3 regions of the Pseudoalteromonas sp. B62 genome follow, and region 3 is predicted to be linked to each of the others. Evidence: predicted binding sites of a transcription regulator. Region 3 holds the regulator's gene; each other region holds the start of a gene.
What was found. Region 3 encodes FliA, which starts transcription of late flagellar genes. Its sites were predicted from a motif close to CTAAAGNTNNNNNNNNNNNNGCCGATA; they were not measured.

Region 1: a site for FliA is predicted at 5,438-5,464, ahead of P4S71_RS20250 (VC2046/SO_2500 family protein). Genes of this name have one in related genera too.
Region 2: a site for FliA is predicted at 5,433-5,459, ahead of P4S71_RS06070 (DUF3530 family protein). Genes of this name have one in related genera too.

What each region holds. Positions count from the first base shown of each region.
Region 1 is NZ_JARLVB010000002.1:3,500,134-3,506,628, reverse strand. It holds partial or broken gene hrpA (ATP-dependent RNA helicase HrpA) at 1-676, shown strand, start outside; gene P4S71_RS20290 (response regulator) at 752-1,132, shown strand; gene P4S71_RS20285 (PilZ domain-containing protein) at 1,141-1,437, shown strand; gene P4S71_RS20280 (class I SAM-dependent methyltransferase) at 1,458-2,648, opposite strand; partial or broken gene P4S71_RS20275 (HD domain-containing protein) at 2,713-3,443, shown strand; gene P4S71_RS20270 (VOC family protein) at 3,460-3,915, shown strand; gene P4S71_RS20265 (M48 family metallopeptidase) at 4,426-5,124, shown strand; tRNA gene P4S71_RS20260 (tRNA-Tyr) at 5,168-5,252, opposite strand; tRNA gene P4S71_RS20255 (tRNA-Tyr) at 5,302-5,386, opposite strand; gene P4S71_RS20250 (VC2046/SO_2500 family protein) at 5,499-6,026, shown strand; gene P4S71_RS20245 (DUF6172 family protein) at 6,285-6,495, shown strand, end outside.
Region 2 is NZ_JARLVB010000002.1:358,335-364,829, reverse strand. It holds gene lptD (LPS assembly protein LptD) at 1-1,818, opposite strand, end outside; gene P4S71_RS06085 (aminoglycoside phosphotransferase family protein) at 1,931-2,932, shown strand; gene murU (N-acetylmuramate alpha-1-phosphate uridylyltransferase MurU) at 2,929-3,588, shown strand; gene djlA (co-chaperone DjlA) at 3,618-4,484, shown strand; gene P4S71_RS06070 (DUF3530 family protein) at 4,467-5,357, opposite strand; gene rluA (bifunctional tRNA pseudouridine(32) synthase/23S rRNA pseudouridine(746) synthase RluA) at 5,491-6,144, opposite strand; gene P4S71_RS06060 (ribbon-helix-helix domain-containing protein) at 6,275-6,495, shown strand, end outside.
Region 3 is NZ_JARLVB010000002.1:2,049,530-2,056,024, reverse strand. It holds gene P4S71_RS13760 (protein phosphatase CheZ) at 1-740, opposite strand, end outside; gene cheY (chemotaxis response regulator CheY) at 758-1,141, opposite strand; gene P4S71_RS13750 (RNA polymerase sigma factor FliA) at 1,182-1,892, opposite strand; gene P4S71_RS13745 (MinD/ParA family ATP-binding protein) at 1,919-2,779, opposite strand; gene flhF (flagellar biosynthesis protein FlhF) at 2,772-4,256, opposite strand; partial or broken gene flhA (flagellar biosynthesis protein FlhA) at 4,277-6,387, opposite strand; partial or broken gene flhB (flagellar biosynthesis protein FlhB) at 6,461-6,495, opposite strand, start outside.

The DNA of each region.
Region 1 (6,495 bases), 1.5 Mb from region 3:
CTTATTAAATGTGCCTTCACCTATTAAGTATTTACAACAAAATTTACCAAATAAAGCAAAGCTGGGTTTGTACTTTAACCCGTTTGGAAAAATAGCCGATTTAATCGATGACTGTATAGCCGCAGGCGTTGATAGCTTATTAGTAAAACACGGCGATATACGCGATGAAAAAGCATTTGAAACAGTAAAAGAGCAAATACGTGGTGAGCTCGGTGATGCTGTCGTATCGATTGCAACACAAGTTGAGCAAGTATTAAGTATTGCTCACGCGCTGCATAAAAAAATGAAAGGACGCGTTGATTTAACCATGATAACGGCGCACGGAGATATAAAATCACAGCTTGAGTCACTTATATTTAAAGGTTTTGTGAGCGCGCATGGCGCAGATAAAATAACGGATTTAATCCGTTACCTAAAAGCTATTCAAAAACGCTTAGAAAAATTACCAGTTGATCCAAACAGAGATAGGTTATGCGTACTTGAACTTGATAAAGTGGCAATTGAATATAAGAAATTAACTAATAAAACACCTAAAGGGTTGCCAATTCCGCAAGAAGTAACCGATATTTTTTGGATGCAGCAAGAACTAAGAGTCTCTTTGTTTGCCCAAACATTAGGAACTCCTTACCCTATTTCATCAAAACGCATTTTAAATGCAATAAAAGAAATAGAATAAAACTTGCATTTTCCATTAAGCTTAGTACCTTAATGGGAGGACTTATTTTTGCTTTGAGAAGGAAACGGCATACCCATGTCCTCATTGATCGAACCTAAAACACGACGGCTGCTAGTCGTCGACGACGAGTATTTTAATTATGAAATTCTTAAAGCAGCACTCACTGCTAAATTTGATGTGAGCTATGCTGATTCAGGTAAAAGTTGTTTAGCATCAGCGGTTGCTAATCCACCTGATATAATTTTACTTGATGTGTGCATGCCAGGACTTGATGGTTACGATACATGTCGTATGCTAAAACATACCCCGGAGACAAAAAATATACCTATTGTTATGGTATCTGGCCTTGAGTCGGAGTTGGAGAAAAAAGCCGGATTTGACGCAGGATGCGACGCTTATGTAGTAAAACCATTTTCAATGAGTGTATTGTTAGAGCAAATTAATACAATAGTGTAGAGGGATTTATGTTCACAGATGACAAACGAAACTTTAGACGTATGCAGGTAAATGCGACTGCAAATTTAACAACAGTGGAGCCAGTAGCTGGCTTGAATTATACGGCAGAGTGTGTTGATTTGAGCGCGACAGGGTTATCATTGCATTTGGATGATTTACTTGAGCCAGATACTATTTTAACAGTTGATATAGCGTCTACTCACCCTAGCATTGCACCGTTAAAAGCAACGGCTAAGGTAATACGTGCCAGCAAAGAAGATGATGGCACAATAACAGCAGGCCTTGAAATCATTCAGTTTAACTAATTAAATTGAATGATTAGATATTAAAAAACCTTACAAATTAAGCCTTTTAAGTAAAAGCCTTCAGGGTAGCTACCCGCAATTGGGTGATCGGCTGCTTGATTTAATCGTTCCATTATAAGTAGATCTTTGCCCGCATCAAGAGCCGCATCAGCAACAACTTTTTGAAATAGGTTTTGCTCCATTAAGCCAGAGCAAGAGAATGTCAGTAATGTTCCACCTGGTTTTAGTATTTGCATGGCAATCATGTTGATGTCTTTATAACCACGACACGCGCCCGTTAGCTGCGCTTTATTATCAGCAAACTTTGGTGGATCCATTACGATGGTATCAAACTGTCTGCCTTCGTCGCGGTATTGACGCAGTAACTTAAAGACATCTTGCTTCACAAAATCAACTTTATTTAAGTCTAAGTTATTATGCTCAACATTACGTTTAGCAGTATCTAACGCTGGTTGCGATACATCAACGTTAGTGACATGCTCACACCCGCCACGCAAAGCGTACAACGAAAATGTACCTGTGTAACTAAAACAGTTAAGTACCGTTTTGTCTTTTGAAAAACGCTCAAGTGCAGCACGGCTATCGCGTTGATCTAAGTAAAATCCGGTTTTATGACCTTCAATTATATCGACTTCAATTTTTAAGCCGTTTTCTTCAATAAGTACAGGTTGTGTTGGCTCATTACCCCAAAGAACACCTTTAATTGGCTCCAAACCTTCTTTTGTACGTACTTCTACGTCTGAGCGCTCGTATATGCTAGAACCTGGAAAAATAGCCATTAACGCGCCAACAATCTCGCCTTTATGACGCTCGGCACCCGCACTTAGTAACTGACAAACTAGTACATTATCAAATTTATCGATTGTAACGCCTGGTAAGTAATCAGACTCAGCTGCACATAATCTAAAGCCTGTTAATCCGCCTTCTTCTATTACTTGGCTCCGTGCTTCTAATGAGCGACGTAAACGGCGTTCAAAAAAGTTTTGATCGATGATTTCTTTTTCGTCAAAGCTCCAAACACGTGCACGAATTTGCGAATGAGGGCTATAAGCAGCAGTTGCTAAAAACTTACCTTCGCTATCGTGAATCGTTACTGTGTCGCCTAATCCAGGTTTACCTTTAATTTTTTTGATGGCTTTTGAAAATAACCAAGGGTGTTTTCTTTTTAATGATTTATCGCGACCAGCTTGTAGGTAAACGGCAGATGACATAAGGCTTCTCAGTAGTAATAAATAAGCGCTGTATTTTAGTCAAGCAGCGGGCAACATACAATGAATGTTTTGCAAGAGGGCTATAAAGCACGGTAAAGTACTAATAATTCACTTATTAATTAGCTTTTGGAACCTGAAAGTGCCTGACGCCGTTTTAAGCCCCGATTTACAAATACTTAATTCACAATGCAGAGAATTTATAACCTCTTTAGTGCATGCCGATGTGGCTCACGATATTACGCATATAGAGCGAGTGGTGCTCGTTGCAATAAAACTATGTAATGCAGAGCAGGCTAATATGTCAGTTGTATTACCTGCAGCGTGGATGCATGACTGTGTGGCGGTGGCTAAAAACCACCCTGATCGTGCAAAAGCCTCTACTATGGCAGCAGATAAGGCACTGGAATTTTTAAAATCGATTGATTATGACGAGTCACTTTTTGATGATATTCATCATGCTATTGCGGCTCATAGCTTTAGCGCAAATATAGAAATTAAAACAGTTGAGGCGCAAATAGTACAAGATGCTGACAGAATGGATGCACTAGGTGCGATTGGAGTGAGTCGATGTATGAAAGTTGGCGGCTCAATTTCTCGGTTATTGTATAACCCAGAAGACCCTTTTGTATTGAACGAGAAGCTGATGATAAAAAATATACACTTGATCATTTTTTTATAAAACTATTACATATTGCTCAAAGCATGAATACCCCATCAGCTAAAGCAGAAGCGAATAGGCGTACAGTTTACATGCATGAGTTTTTAGAGCAATTAAAGTCAGAAATTGGTGAGTAACGTGGATAATAAAAATATGCCTAAATTGTCAGGTATTGATCATTGCCATTTGAATGTTGAAAATTTATCGAATGCAGTTAAATGGTATGAGCGCGTTTTAGGTTTTAGTATAGTACCCGAACTTGCTTTTTGGAATGAGGACGAACGAGGACCTTTAACGCTCGAGGATGCTAGTTCAACGACTCGTTTAGCACTTTTTGAAGGTGAGGGGCGCAGTAAAGGAATTGCATTTTTGGCAACAGGGGAGCAATTTATACAGTGGCTTAGTCATCTTGAAAGTTTAAATATAAAAGCGGTTCTTGCTGATCATGGTGTAACGTTTTCAATGTATTTTAAAGATGACAGTGGTAATAGCCATGAGATCACATCTCATGATTACTCGTATATAAAACTTTACTATCCATCGGTTAACTTAGGTTCGCATTCATCTAAAAAAGCTAATGTAGTTAATCCTATAATTCCCATTATATGAATTTATGTGTAAGTTTTTATCATACTGCTATCACTTTGAATAATATCTAATTGGGGTTTATTCGCTGCTTTTTTGTTTCAAGTGAAACTGTATTTTTTAGCAATTATTTGTGCTTGTACAGTTAACATAAGTGCCAGACATGCGCTGTTTTTAGGATTCAACCTAAAGGTAATTTACGTTTTGTCGCTGCACAAATATAGGTGAAAATCGTGATCAGGACGCAGAAGCTTTGCTAGGTTTTTACTTTTTTTCACATGGATGTAAGTCAGTAAGGTAACGCATGAAAAGTTACCGACCCCACTAGGTGACACACCTCACGCAGCGATTAAATCGCTCTTAGATAAAATGAACTTTAATATTGTAAGGTCAGCAAGGCTTGGTCTTCTATTATCGTTTGAAGCAGTTAGATATAAAGTTTTCACTTAGTTATAGACCTGTTTTTTATTATTAATTAGATCCCATACTTAAGCCTATTGGTATAAAATATTAGAAATTTCGTGTTGGTTAAATGTGGTAGAACTGTTGTTTGAGTATCAATTAAAGCGAAGTGCCCGACGTAAGACTGTTGCTATTAAAGTGCACCAACGGTCAATAACCGTTTATGCGCCTCATTATGTTCCTAAAAAACAGTTGGATTTATGGTTGGTTGAGAAACGAGATTGGGTAAATAGCCAACTTGATAAACAGATTAATATTGCAGACTCAAAGCAATATCCACTCGAAACACATAAAATTCTAATTTTCTCAAATCTTATAGACATAACGTTTGAACACGCTTTGCATTCTCAAGTTATAGAGCATGAGAATACATTAAGCGTATTGTGTTCTTCTCGAGTGAGCCATAAAAAATTGAAGTATAAAACATTACTTGAGGCGTATTTAACTGAAAAATTAGGATTATATATTGATATGCGTCTTGCCCACTTTTGTAAACTAATGGAGGAACCTTTACCGAATGATTTACGAATACGTATCTATAAACGTAAATGGGGGAGTTGTAATAGTAAACGTGAGCTTACGTTTAACTTACTCTTGATTGGAGCCAAAAAATCAATTATAGACTACGTCATAGTCCACGAGTTGGCGCATTTACGTCACTTAGACCACAGTCGTGTATTTTGGCAACGTGTAGCTAAGTTTTATCCGGATCATAAGATAGCATCAGATTGGTTAAAGAATAATGGACAAAGTTTACAGTGGGAATTTTAAAAAATTATTGAAGTTTAAAATATAAGGTATTTTAGAAGAAAAGTGGTGGAGGGAGCTGGATTCGAACCAGCGAAGGCTGAGCCGTCAGATTTACAGTCTGATCCCTTTGGCCGCTCGGGAACCCCTCCACACTAATTTTGTTACACTTGGCCCCACTTAACTTAGCGGTAAGAAAAGTGGTGGAGGGAGCTGGATTCGAACCAGCGAAGGCTGAGCCGTCAGATTTACAGTCTGATCCCTTTGGCCGCTCGGGAACCCCTCCAGTGCAACGGCGCTGATAATAGCAAAACTTATATTTAAGTAAAGAAAAAAGCTAAAGAAAAATGAAATAAAGCCGATAAATATCTATTACCTACAATAATCGGCTAAAGTCTATGCAAATCGACGATTTGTTAATCACAGAGAGTCAACTAAGTACACGGTTGAATAAAAGTGTACACGAACAACGTCGAGGAGAGTTTTCTCTTTTATTGGCAATGTTATCCCACGATGCGCTTGATTTTAGTCAGTTCCATTTTCCAAAAACAGATATTGAAAACCCTATTGTTGAAGAAGAGACACTTCGTAAGCAATTTGGTTCGGGTCCGAAGCAGCCTTTAGCACCTGATGAATTTAATATGTTGATTGGGCAACACAACGCCGCTTTATTATCAAATGTGGGAGAGCATGCAGGTATGAGCGATATTAAGTTACGACACTGCTTAAACCCTGAACCACTTTCAATAAGAAATGATTTAGCTCATATTCCACTCAATGTGCTTGATAATTGTGAGCTAGCTGTGCGCAGACGTATTAAGAACAAAGAGACTCAGCTATCGCATCCGCAAATGGACGTAGCTTCATTCTATGATGGTCTTAATGATGAATCATTACATCAACCGCTTCACTTAGCTACAGCATAATATTGACCTACAAAATAATTTATCTATCTACGATTTCAAATCAGCTTATGTCAGGCCCAGTAAAACAAGCTTTAAATGGTCATTTTTATAATAATGATGGCTAAAAAGAGAGGCTTTGTAGCTATTTATAATGTTAATTGCCTAAAAATTGATTTAGTTTAAAAAAACCATCCAAAAATTTAATGCAATTGCTATAATGATGTCAAATGGTATGACATGAAATGCCGTTATCATTAAACCAAGGTAATTAGGAACGTAATGAAGAAAACATTCACGCTGAATCACGAGAAAATCAAATACCCTCGTATGGTCGATGCTGCAAAGCACGAAGTGAAAAAATATTTGAAAAGAGAACGTAATAAAACGCTACCTGAAGATGCTGATTACTGGGCATTTGACTGTAAGTTTGGTAATACAGCTGAAGATGCTCAAGTAGTGCACGTTGCAGAGATTAGCAATCATATCAGCG
Region 2 (6,495 bases), 1.7 Mb from region 3:
TTGTTTACCATCTGTATCGTATTGAATACCTCCAGCAAGATACCAACGTCGATGCCAATGTAACATGGTTTGGGCTGCAAATAGTGCATTATAATTAGTGTCTGAGTTTAAACCTTGCTCTGTTGGTTTAGCTGAGTCACTTAAATAAAATATTTGTCCAGCGCTAAAGTTAAACACTTCTTCTTGTTTTTTATCAAACAAACGCGTTGTTGCACCCAATGTAAATTGGTTTGCAGCGGCAATACGGTCAACACCCGAAAATCGAGTGTCTCTAAATAAGCCATAGTAATCGTCTTGTAGCTTAGTTGTATCGAATAACCCAATATCAGATTGGTCTTTATTGGGTGTATATAAATACTGAACTTGAGGCTCCAAAGTTTGAATACCATCTTCAATAAAAGATGATGTATTACGTTCAAAATTTAGTTGAGAATATAAACGAACTTTAGGGATTGTACGTGATACGCTTTCGCTGTATTGCGTGCCATCTAAATCACCATGTTGTTTATAATTTGTTTGCAATAAACTTACTTCAGATAAAAACGACCATGCATGTTGTTTGTAATCAAAGCTAGCTTTAGGCTCTAAATGCACTCGCGTTGCTTGATCTATAATGGCTGAGTCGTTAGTAAAATGACTGATTTCGCCAGAAACTGTAAAATCAAAATTATCAATACGCCATGGGGCTGTTTGAGTAAAGTTGATTTGAGGTATAGCGGTATATGATTCTAAGTGATCACCGAGTACTTCAAAGTTTTGCACTTTAATATCTGTACGCCATGTCTCACCTAAGTGTGTTAGTGCGCCAGTTCGGTAAAGTTGGGTATCGGTTTTATTTGCATAGTTAGAATCAAGATCAGTAATGTAATTGTCATCACTTACGTTGGTAATATCTACATTAGCTCGCCAGCTCTCACCTAAATAACTTCTTTGTTGCCAATGAAACATATAACGTGAATCAAGAGTTGGCTCTGAATCGTCTTTATTTAAGTACTCTACACCGACCAAACCTTCATGTTGCTCAGTTAAGTACCGAAACTCTGTTTGCAGTTGCAAGCCTTTACGAGACATATAGCGCGGGGTAATAGTGGCATCAAAATTTGGCGCTATGTTCCAGTAATAAGGTGTAATTGTTTCAATACCATAGCGATCTGAGCTGGAAATATTAGGCTTTAGTAATCCTGATTTACGACGTTCATCGAGTGCAAATGTAAAATAAGGCAAATATAAAACAGGTGTATCAAGAATTTTTAGTATCGCATTGTGAGTTTCACCCCAGCCTTCCTCGCGGGATAAATTAATTTCGTCTGCTTCTATTTCCCATACAGGGTTTTGACCAGGACAAGCAGTAAAGCTTGCATTCATGAGCACTAAGCCAGAATCATTCACGGTCAGCTTTTCTGCACCACCTTTACCTTGTTGATCGGTTAAACTGTAATCTGCACCAAGTAGGCTAATTTCTGAGTTGCTTAAATCGGCGTTTAGCCCTTTGCTGCTTATTTGGCTAATTGTGTCACGATAAGTAATTGGTCCGGTTGCATTTAATAAACCACGCTGTTTATCTATCAACGCAGTTTGTGCGGACAAACTCATATTAACGGTGTTAATATCAACATTGCCGGTAAATTCAGCACTTTGAGTGCCGAGGAGCTCTACATCATCAGCTTTAATATCAACAGTACCAAGCTCAAGGCCTGGAAGTGGTTGCCAAGCTCTGGTTTGCATTGAAATGCCACAAAGGTTGTGCGTCAGTTCAGTTTCGGCAAGCGATGGTGCGCTAACTACGCTTAGCATCAATATGCCCCAGGTTTTGCTCATTTATTGACCTTAATGCTTTGTGATTAAATATAATTTACACATAATAAAGGAAAATAATGGCAAATACAGTAATTGACCTAATTAACTTAGTTAAAAATAGATATCTTATAAAATGACACGCTTTGATAATTTACAACAATTTATAAACACACACTTTAATACGCAGCCTACTTTGTTAAGTGCGATAACAGGGGATGCTAGTTTCCGTCGCTATTACCGTTTAACGTGCAGTAATGAGCATTTTATTGTGATGGATTCAGAACCCCAAAAAGTAAATAACGCGCCTTATATATCACTTAATAAGGTATTTACCGAGCAAGGCTTTTTACTTCCAAAAATAATTGCTAGCGACGAGCAGCAAGGCTTTTTTATACTAAGTGATTTAGGCAGTAAGCATTTGGCTGACATGCTAGATGATGAAAATCGTATTGAGTATTACAAAGCTTTAATAAGTTTAAGTGCTCAATGGGCAAAAACACCACCCTCAGCTGTTATGCAAGCTTACAATACAGACTTTATAAAACTTGAGCTCGATATATTTAGTCAGTGGTTAGTAAACGACTTTATAGATGAATCCCCAACTGCAGCGTATCAAGCTATGTGGCAAACAAGCTGTGAGTTACTCACTCAGGCTATGCTTGTGCAGCCTACAGTAACCGTGCACCGTGATTATCACAGTCGAAATATTATGAATAGTAATGGCCTGTGGGCGATTATAGATTATCAAGATGCGGTACGTGGTCCGCTTTGTTACGATTTAGTATCGCTGCTCCGAGATTGCTATTTTAAACTTCCGGCAAAAGAGCTAACAAGCTTGCTTGATTTTGCTTATAGCGAGTTCACTGCTCAAAATTTAATGGTTAATACCTCATTTGATGAGTTTAAATATTGGTTTGATTTAACCGGTATTCAGCGCCACTTAAAAGCAGCTGGTATATTTTGTCGATTATATTTACGCGACGGGAAAACAGGTTATTTAGATAATATTTTACCCACACTTGATTATATTATTGAAGTGGCTGCTAATTATCCCGAGCTTAAAGCATTGAGTGATTGGACTAAACATACCATAGTGCCAAAAGTGACTGAAAAGTTAGCAAAGGAGCGCACATGAAAGCGTTGATTTTAGCCGCAGGACGCGGACAGAGGATGATGCCGCTAACACAGAATATGCCAAAACCAATGTTAAAAGTAGCAGAAAAACCACTTATTGAGCATCATATAAATAACCTCAAAGCTGCCGGAATTACCGATATTGTAATAAACCTCGCTTGGCAAGGTGATAAAATAAAAGATTACTTTAACGATGGCAGTCAATTTGGGGTAAACATACTTTACAGTCAAGAAGTTGAAGGTGGTCTTGAAACTGCTGGCGGTATTATTCAGGCGCTACCTCTGCTTGGAGAGTCTTTCATTGTAGTTAATGGCGATGTATATACCGATTATGATGTAAGTGCGCTAATGCAGCTGCATTTGCAAGCGGGTGAGGCGCATATTGTGCTAATACAAAACCCACTACATAATCCAGATGGTGATTTTGCATTAAGTCATTTATCGCCAGAGAGTCAAAAGTATACATTCTCAGGGATCAGTCGGTACCAGGCTGATTTTTTCAAAGGGTTAACGCAAGGGAGGCGTCCTTTAGGGCCTATTTTACGTGAAAAGCTAAGTAAGCATGTAATCTCTACCGAGCTTTATATTGGTCAGTGGGATGATATAGGTACACCCGAACGTTTAAATGACTTAAACAAACGCCTTGCGGCGCATTAACTAAATTTTTTAAAAAGGCAGCATTATAAATGTGGGGAAAAATACTCGGTTTTTGTTTTGGTTTTATGTTTGGCAAAATTTTTGGTGCCATTTTAGGTTTATACCTTGGCCATTTATTTGATAAAAGCTTAAAAAGTAACTTTGATAAAGCGGGTGGCTTTTCAAGCTTGTTTAACGATGCAGATGTAAACGAGCGCCAAGCTTTGTTCTTTTCGAGCTGTTTTGCCGTAATGGGGCATATTGCTAAATCGAATGGCAGAGTTAGCGAAGTGCATATAAAAGCCGCCAACTTGTTTATGGATGAAATGGGTTTAAAAGGCGAAGAGCGCCGCGAAGCACAGCAGGCTTTTCAGTCGGGTAAAGAGGGCGACTTCTCACTTAAAGAAACCGTGCACGACTTTAAAGAACGCTTTGCTAAGCGAAACGACTTGATGCAATTGTTTTTAGAGATACAAATTCAAATGGCATTCTCTGATGGGGTGTTAGCCGAACAAGAAAAACAATTGTTAGCAGAGGTAAGTAAGCAGTTAGGGATTTCGAAAACGCATTTTGCATTCGTATTAAAACGCTATCAAGCAGAATTTAACTTTAGAAAGCAACAACAGCGCTTTAATCAACAGCAACAAAGCCAAGGGCAAAGTAGCAGCTACCGTGAAGGCTCGGGTCATCATGTCCCACCCAATAATAATATGAATCGTACACAGGCATTGGCGTTATTAGGGCTTAATGATGGTGTGACTGAGCGTGAGATAAAAGTAGCGTACCGTAAACTTATGTCCCAACATCACCCAGATAAATTGGTATCGCAAGGTTTACCAAAACACATGATGGAGCTTGCAGTTAAAAAGAGCCAAGATATTCAAGCAGCTTATGAATATTTAAAAAAGGCGGCGTAAAAAGCCGTCTATTTCTTTTGTTAGACGTGCGTGTTGATCCGGTTGATCGCGCAGGCCAAATAGCTGGCGTTGGCGATAATCAAATTTAGCATTTCGGTTAACCCAGCGTTGGCGATTTTTAAGGCTCATTAAAATATCATTGCTGTCATTAGCATAGTAAATATCGAGTAAAGCTGGCGTAACAAGTGATGTTGTTTGGCTCAAATCTTTATTACGTTTAGTATTAGGTAAGTAACTGCTTAAACTTATAAATGCATCTACTCTCTGTTCTGGAAAGTCGGCATAGTGCTCAAGTAATACGCCAGCACTGGTACCTTGTGCAATAACCACTACGTTACCTGGCTCTTGCATTGCAGTTTGGTATAGCGCATTAAAGCGAGCAATCAGATTTATTTTATAATTGTCGAGTACTTCATTAGTCACTTTTTCTAAAGCATTAACATAATGAGGTTCTGCATTTTTCTTCATATCTGCAGTCGCAGGCTCTGTGCTTGTAGCTGCATCAGGTGTCGTTGTTTCTGCAGGCATTTCTGTTGATGAGTCTGGTATTTTGCTGGCTTGCCAGTCTATGTCGGGTACCGTCATTGCGTAAGTGGTATAGCCTAAGTTATTAAGTTCTTTTCGTAAAAAGCTCATGCCAGCATTGTTTGTTGGCACTGATTGCCAGTCGGGTATAAGTAATACAACACCTCTAAAGTCGGCGCTCATATATTCGCTGTATAAACTCAAAAACTCGGTTTCACCTGCAAGTATTGATTTTATTTCGTCATTTGGAAGCAAGCGTTCAATATCGTTGTTTTCAATACTTGATAATGTAGGAGGGGCAATATGCTCTGCAGCTGTTACCTGTATGCTTAAAAATAGCGTACACATTAGTAATACGTTAAGTATACTTTTTAAAAACTGCGCAGATACCATAAGAAGCTCAAATAATGAATACTAATTAGGTATCGGCGTACTACGGTAAAAGTTTAGCACTATGGCTTAATAATCATTAATGCAATGATTAAAACTCAGGTTCGGCTTCAAATGTAAGTACTTGCTCAGTTGTAGGGTGCTTCAACTTCAGCATTTGTGCGTGTAATTGTAAGCGAGGAGCTGCGGCAAGTGCGTCTTTATGGGCATAGAGCCTATCACCTAAAATAGGATGTCCTAAACTTAGCATATGCACACGTAACTGATGTGAGCGCCCAGTTATTGGCGTTAGCTCTACACGGGTAGCATCGGCTTCGCGCTCAAGTATTTTAAAGTGCGTAAGCGATGGCTTACCATTTTCGTGATCAACCATTTGTTTTGGGCGATTAGGCCAATCACAAATAAGCGGCAGATCCACGGTTCCCGTATCGACCTCAAGCTGCCCAAATACACGTGCAATATAACGCTTAGCTGTTTCGCGTTCTTGAAACTGCATACTTAAATGCCTGTGCGCTACTTTATTCATAGCAAGGCAAAGTATGCCCGATGTTGCCATATCTAAACGATGAACTATTTTAGCTGTTGGAAAAACACGATTAACACGGCTTATTAAACAATCGGCATGTTTAGGATCTTTACCCGGGACGGTTAATAACTCGCTTGGCTTATTAACGATGAGCAAATCGTCGTCTTGGAAAAGTATTGTTAAATACGGGCTCATTGGGGGATTATAGTTAACTAACACAGCCTGCCTTAATGATTTTTAAGGGCGCTATTTTAGTGGAGCGAGGCTGAAGGCTCAAGGGAAAAATTTATTGCGTGTTTTTTGTTCTGGTGTAAAATTACACCAACTATTGCAAGCAAGGTTTAATGTTATGGCTAGACAAAGTATTTCGCTTACTGAGCAAAATGATTTATGGCTGCGTAATCACGTTGAAAACGTGGGTGATTACGCAAATAAAAGTGAACTGGTAAACGACCTGATCAGGCGTGCTCGAAGAGCTGAGGTAATAAATAGTAAGCTTGCAAAGTCTGAGCAAAGTGGCTTTAGCACTCAATCTGCAGATGAAATGCTAGCAGAATTCAAATCAAGCAC
Region 3 (6,495 bases):
TCGACTTCATCTTGATCAGACACAACATCATTACGTGATTCTTTATCAATAATAGGCCCTTCAGGACCTGCTAATGTTTCTGGGTCAACTGGGTCATCTATTTTTTGTGGTTTTTGGGTGACTGCTTTACTGATATCTTGTTCAGAAAAAGCAGTTAAAAGATGAAGTAAGCTTTCTTCAACTTCCCTAACAAGTTCTATAATTCGGCGAATTACTTGACCTGTCAAATCTTGATAATCTTGGGCCATTAATATGTTAGTCATGAAGCTTTGTAACTCATCAGTTTTATGATGAGAACTGCTCATGAATTTATCAATGCTGTGGCACAGTACTTTAAATTCACCGAGTTCAATTTCACGACTCATTAGACGGTCCCATGTCGGTTTGATATGGGATATTTCATCCGCTAACTGTTGTGCTATCGGTAAACTCGCCTCAACCGCATCCATGGTTTTATTTGCAGCATTTTCTGTCATCTCAATGACATAATTAAGCCGTTTTTTAGCATCAGGTATAGCGTCTTTAGTGAGATCTGTTAGGCGCGTGTCTAGCTCAAAGCCTTTTAAAGCTTCATGTAGTTGACGCGTCAACTTTCCCACTTCGTCAAATATTTCTGACTGCTCTTTAGATGCAGTATCTAAAATTAGTTGATCAGCTTTATCATGTTCGCCATTTTCTAAAAAAGTGACGAGCTGACGAGCTTGTTCTAACGTTATCCGAGGCGCAGCAGGTGCTGGCATAAGCCTTTCCCCTATTATTAACCTAAGCGTTCGAACACTTTTTCTAATTTAGTTTTTAATGTGCCAGCTGTAAATGGTTTTACAATATAGCCATTAACACCAGCTTGAGCCGCTGCTATTATTTGTTCTTTTTTAGCTTCAGCTGTCACCATTAAAACAGGAAGGTGTTTTAATTTATCGTCAGCCCTTATCGCTCTCAAAAGATCAATACCTTGCATTCCTGGCATGTTCCAATCTGTTACCACAAAATCAAAAACTTGATTTTGTAACATGGGTAAGGCTGTAGAGCCGTCATCCGCTTCTTGGACGTTGGTAAAGCCTAAGTCGCGCAATAGATTTTTAATAATACGTCTCATTGTCGAAAAATCATCAACAACAAGAATTTTCATGTTTTTATCCAAAACATCCTCCAGTGAGGTCTTAACCTGTATTTACTTACTACTAGTTTATCCAGTCATTGATTTTTGCTTTTAGCTTAATCATCGCCTGACCATGTATCTGACTTACACGCGATTCACTTACATCGAGTATATGTCCAATTTCTTTTAAATTCATTTCATCGTTATAGTACAAAGAAAGTACCATTGCGTCTCGCTCTGGTAATGACTTGATAGCATTTAATAATGATTCATTAAATCGTTCATTTTTAACGTTATTAAACGGTTTGTCTAGCGTTAAATCTTGGCCCGCCGTGGTAATAACATCTTCATCGACCCCGAGGTCTTCGATGCCTAACACTTTACTTGTGTTTACATCGTTTAAAATATGATGGTACTCATTTAACGAAATTTCAAGTTTTTCAGCAACTTCTATATCGGTTGGTTCACGATTTAAGCTACTTTCTAATCCAGCAATCGTCTCGGCTACAAGACGGCTTTTTCTATGAACCGACCGAGGAGCCCAGTCACCACGGCGCATTTCATCAAGCATGGCACCGCGAATTCGTATTCCCGCGAACGTTTCAAAACTTGCGCCTTTGGTTGCATCAAAGTTTTTTGATGCTTCAATTAGGCCTATCATACCCGACTGAATTAGGTCATCGAGTTGGACACTTGGAGGCAAACGAGCAATTAAATGGCATGCCACTTTTTTGACTAGCGATGCATGTTTTTCAACAATCACATTTAAATTTTGTGTTGATTGATATCCCATAGCTCTATTTACCAATGTTGTCATAATTAGCCGTTAACTAGCTTCTCAATAAAAAATTCTAAATGTCCTGAAGGTTGGTTAGGTATAGGCCATTTCACTGCTCTTGTCGCCAGTGCTTTAAAGGCAACTGAAGCAGGAGAACTAGGAAAAAGTTCTACAATCACTTTTTGACGGCGAGTTGCCTTACGCATATTTTCGTCATAAGGGATTGTTGCAACCAACTCCATTGACACATCTAAAAATCGGTCCGTTACTTTTGAAAGTTTTGCAAATAACTCATGACCTTCACGCATACTACGAACCATATTAGCTACAATTTTGAATTTATACACCCCATGCTCACGACTTAACACTTTAATAAGTGCATAAGCATCTGTGATTGAAGTCGGTTCGTCGCACACTACAACCATTACATCTTGAGCAGCACGAGAAAAACTCAGTACCATATCTGAAATACCCGCAGCGGTATCTACAATTAAGATATCAAATTCGGTATTTAATTCGCTAAAAGCGCGTATAAGGCCTGCATGTTCAGACGGTGATAATTCCACCATACTCTGAGAACCAGAGGTCGCTGGTACAATTTTAATTCCTGCAGGACCTTCAACTAAAATCTCATCGAGTTCACACTCACCAGAAAGTACATGTGATAAATTACGTTCAACCCGTAATCCGAGCATCACATCACAGTTCGCTAGACCTAAGTCGGCATCAAGTACTAAAACTCGATTACCTTGCTGGCCTAATGCTATTGCCGTGTTAAGTGAAACATTTGTTTTACCTACACCACCCTTGCCACCAGTAACAGCGATAACTTTTACGCCGTTGTTATTGTTTTGACTCATTTTGCGCAGGCCGCTTGCTTGATCTAATACTGTGTTAATCATACATCCCTACTGTGCTCGACGCCACTGCTTGGTGTCGTGAATGTTGTGCTTTTATTCTTTTCAAATACAATTGCTCAGCTTTTTTTACTAGTTTTTCTGCATTTGCAACACGAATGTCTTCTGGAACTCGTTGACCATTAGTAAGATACCCTATTGGAAGGCGATTTTGAATCGCAATACTAATAATCTCACCTAAACTTAAAGATTCATCCAACTTGGTGAAAATACAACCACTTAACTGCACTTTTTTGAAGTGTCGTACTGTTTCTTGCAAGACATTTATTTGCGCTGTTGCACTTAATACTAAATAACTACGAATATCAACACGTTGATTGCGCATAAGCGTATTCAATTGCTCTGTTAAACGTAAGTCTCGTTGACTCATACCTGCTGTATCAATTAATACTAGACGTTTATTTCGTAAATGGTATAAAACTTCAGCTAATTCATTAGCATCTTTAACCTGCTTTACTCCACAACCGATAATTCGACCGTATGTTGCAAGTTGCTCATAAGCACCAATTCTGTATGTATCGGTGGTTATTAGCGCCACTTTATCTGCACCGTATTTCTGTGCGCCTAAAGCAGCTAACTTTGCAACTGTTGTCGTTTTCCCCACACCAGTTGGGCCTACCAATGCGTAAACACCACCTTGACGTAGTATTTCATTATTCGTAGTTTGCATCTGGTCTTCGACCATTGTTAACAAAGCCTTCCAACCTTGTTGGCGAGATACGTCATCAGGTACAAAACACGCCATTTGTTCTGCAACTTCTTTATCGATTCCCATACCAACTAAACGGTCAATCATACAAGCACGTGTGGGGTCACGGCGTGCCATATCTTGTTGCATTAAACCTGACACTTGGTGCTCTAGCAATTGACGAATAGCGTTCATTTCTTCACGCATTGACGTCATTTCTTCACTTTCATTATTTTTAACGTGCGCTTGAGGTGTTACAGGGCTATCTAGATCATCAAAATCACGATCTAGGTCATCAAAACCTAAACTATCGGCTTGGGTCTGTGGACGTGTTGGTGCAATATCTTCGCGAGCAAACATATTCGCTGAGCGAGGTTTGACAACGGGCTCTTGATAATTATCGGTCGTTTCAATACCCGATTGAGAAAACATTGATGCTAATTCAGGTGAACGTGGGCGAGGAGATTGACGCTCTAGTAAAGCTTCTAAACTATCTGCAACCCTAGCTTGGGGAGCCGCTTTAGGGCGTTGTGGCTCTGGCTTTACAAAATTATGTATACTGTGTGATTGTGCTGAGTCATCCGCACGCGCTAAAGTATTTTGCGGCTGTGCAGCTGATTTAGGGGCCGCTTTTTCATAATCAACTGCGGCTACAATCTCAACGCCATTAGCCAGCTTTTTGTTAGACATAATAACCGCATCAACACCAAGTTCATCTTTCACTTCTTTAAGTGCTGTACGCATATCTTTAGCAAAAAAACGTTTAATTTTCATTATTCAACCCCTTTAAAATCTTATTGTTGGCCTACAGAGCTGACAATTTTTATCTGTCTTTCGTCTGGCACCTCTTGATAAGACATCACCCTTAATCCTGGTATGGTGTACTTAACAAAACGAGATAACACAGTACGTAACATTCCTGACGTTAACAGTATTGAAGGTTCACCGGCCATTTCTTGATTTTGATGCGCTTCATTCAATGACACTTGAAGTCGCTCTGCAAGTCCTGGCTCTATACCGGCACCTTCATCGCCTGCATTTTGCAATGACTGATGCAACATCTGTTCCAACTCAGGCGCCAAGGTTATGACAGGTATTTCAGATGACATTCCAACCGCATCTTGAACAATTAATCTACGCAGAGAAATACGCACTGCAGCCGTTAATACATCAGGGTCTTGGCTACGAGGACCATACTCAACAAGGGTTTGTACAATTGATCGCATATCGCGAATAGCCACCCCTTCGTTCAATAAGTTCTGTAGTACTTTTACAATAGCGGTTAACGGCAATACATCAGGGACAAGTCCTTCAACCAAACGAGGATGACTCTTTCCAAGCATATCAAGTAAGTTTTGAACTTCTTCATGCCCTAGTAACAACGCTGCGCTGTTAGTTAACAACTGACTAATATGAGTTGCAACCACTGTGGCAGAATCAACAACGGTATAGCCTAAAGATTGAGCTTCGTCTTTTTGATCAGGTTTAATCCAAACCGCGTCTAATCCAAATGCAGGATCTTTAGTTTCAATTCCTTTTATTGGACCAAATACTTGCCCTGGGTTAATAGCCAGCTCATCACCATGCTTAAGCTCCCCCTCACCAGTAGATACTCCCATTAGCGTTATTCTGTAAGCATTAGGGTCTAGTTCTAAATTATCGCGAATATGAACAGGAGGAACTAAAAATCCAAGCTCTTGAGAAAGCTTTTACGCACTCCTTTAATCCGGTTGAGTAGTTCACCACCTTGTGATTGATCAACCAGCGGAATTAATCTATACCCTACTTCTAATCCTATTACATCAACTTGCTGAACATCATCCCAACCAAGCTCTTTTTGCTCTTGTTTATTCGCAACACCTGTCGCGGTGCTTCCGCCATTTGCAGCCTCTTCAGCTTCGGCTGCAGCAGCTTTGATTTTACTTTGCTGCGTGTAATAGGCTAAGTAACCAAGTAGTGCGCCTAAACTCAAAAAAGCAAAATGCGGCATACCAGGGACTAACCCCATGATGATCAAAATACCTGAAGCAATAAAGAGTGACTTTTCGTTACCAAGTTGTTTCTTGAATTGGTCACCCATATTAAGCGACTCATTTTGACGTGTTACTACAATTGCCGTGCCAATTGAGAGCAATAATGATGGAAGCTGAGCAACCAAACCGTCACCAATGGTTAGAAGTGTATATACTTCCATTGCATGGCTAAAACTTAAGTTATGCTGGATCATCCCAACAAATAAGCCACCTACAATATTAATAATTAAAATAACGATACCGGCTATTGCATCGCCTTTTACAAACTTACTCGCACCATCCATTGAACCGTAAAAATCGGCTTCGCGAGTTACTTCCTCGCGACGGTCACGCGCTTGCTCAGCACTAATAAAGCCGGCATTTAAATCGGCATCTATTGCCATTTGTTTACCTGGCATTGCATCAAGGGTGAAACGTGCAGATACCTCAGAAATACGTCCAGCACCCTTTGTTATTACTACAAAGTTGATAATGATAAGAATTAAAAATACAACTAAACCAACTGCATAGTTACCACCAATTACAACTGAGCCAAATGCTTCAATGACCTTACCTGCAGCATCACCACCGTTGTGACCCTCAAGTAACACAACTCGAGTACTAGCAACGTTGAGCGCTAAGCGCATAATCGTAGCGATAAGTAATACAGCGGGGAACATACCAAATTCAACTGGTTTCATCGTGTAAACAGTCACGAGTAATACAACTAATGCGAGCGCAATATTAAACGAAAAAAGGATGTCGAGTAAAAATGGCGGTAATGGTAAAATCACCATTCCCAGTGCAGCAAGCACAAGCAAAGGAGTCCCTACTCCTTTGGCATATTCTTTTTTGTCTCTATTAAGTTGTTGTAATACCGCTTTAAAACTCATAATTCTACAATTTCAAAAAATTGACACTATATAGAATTAGCAATAACTATTCCAAGTTAGTAAATTTGCGATATTAATACTTGTAGGCGTCGGGGATGGGGAGTTTAT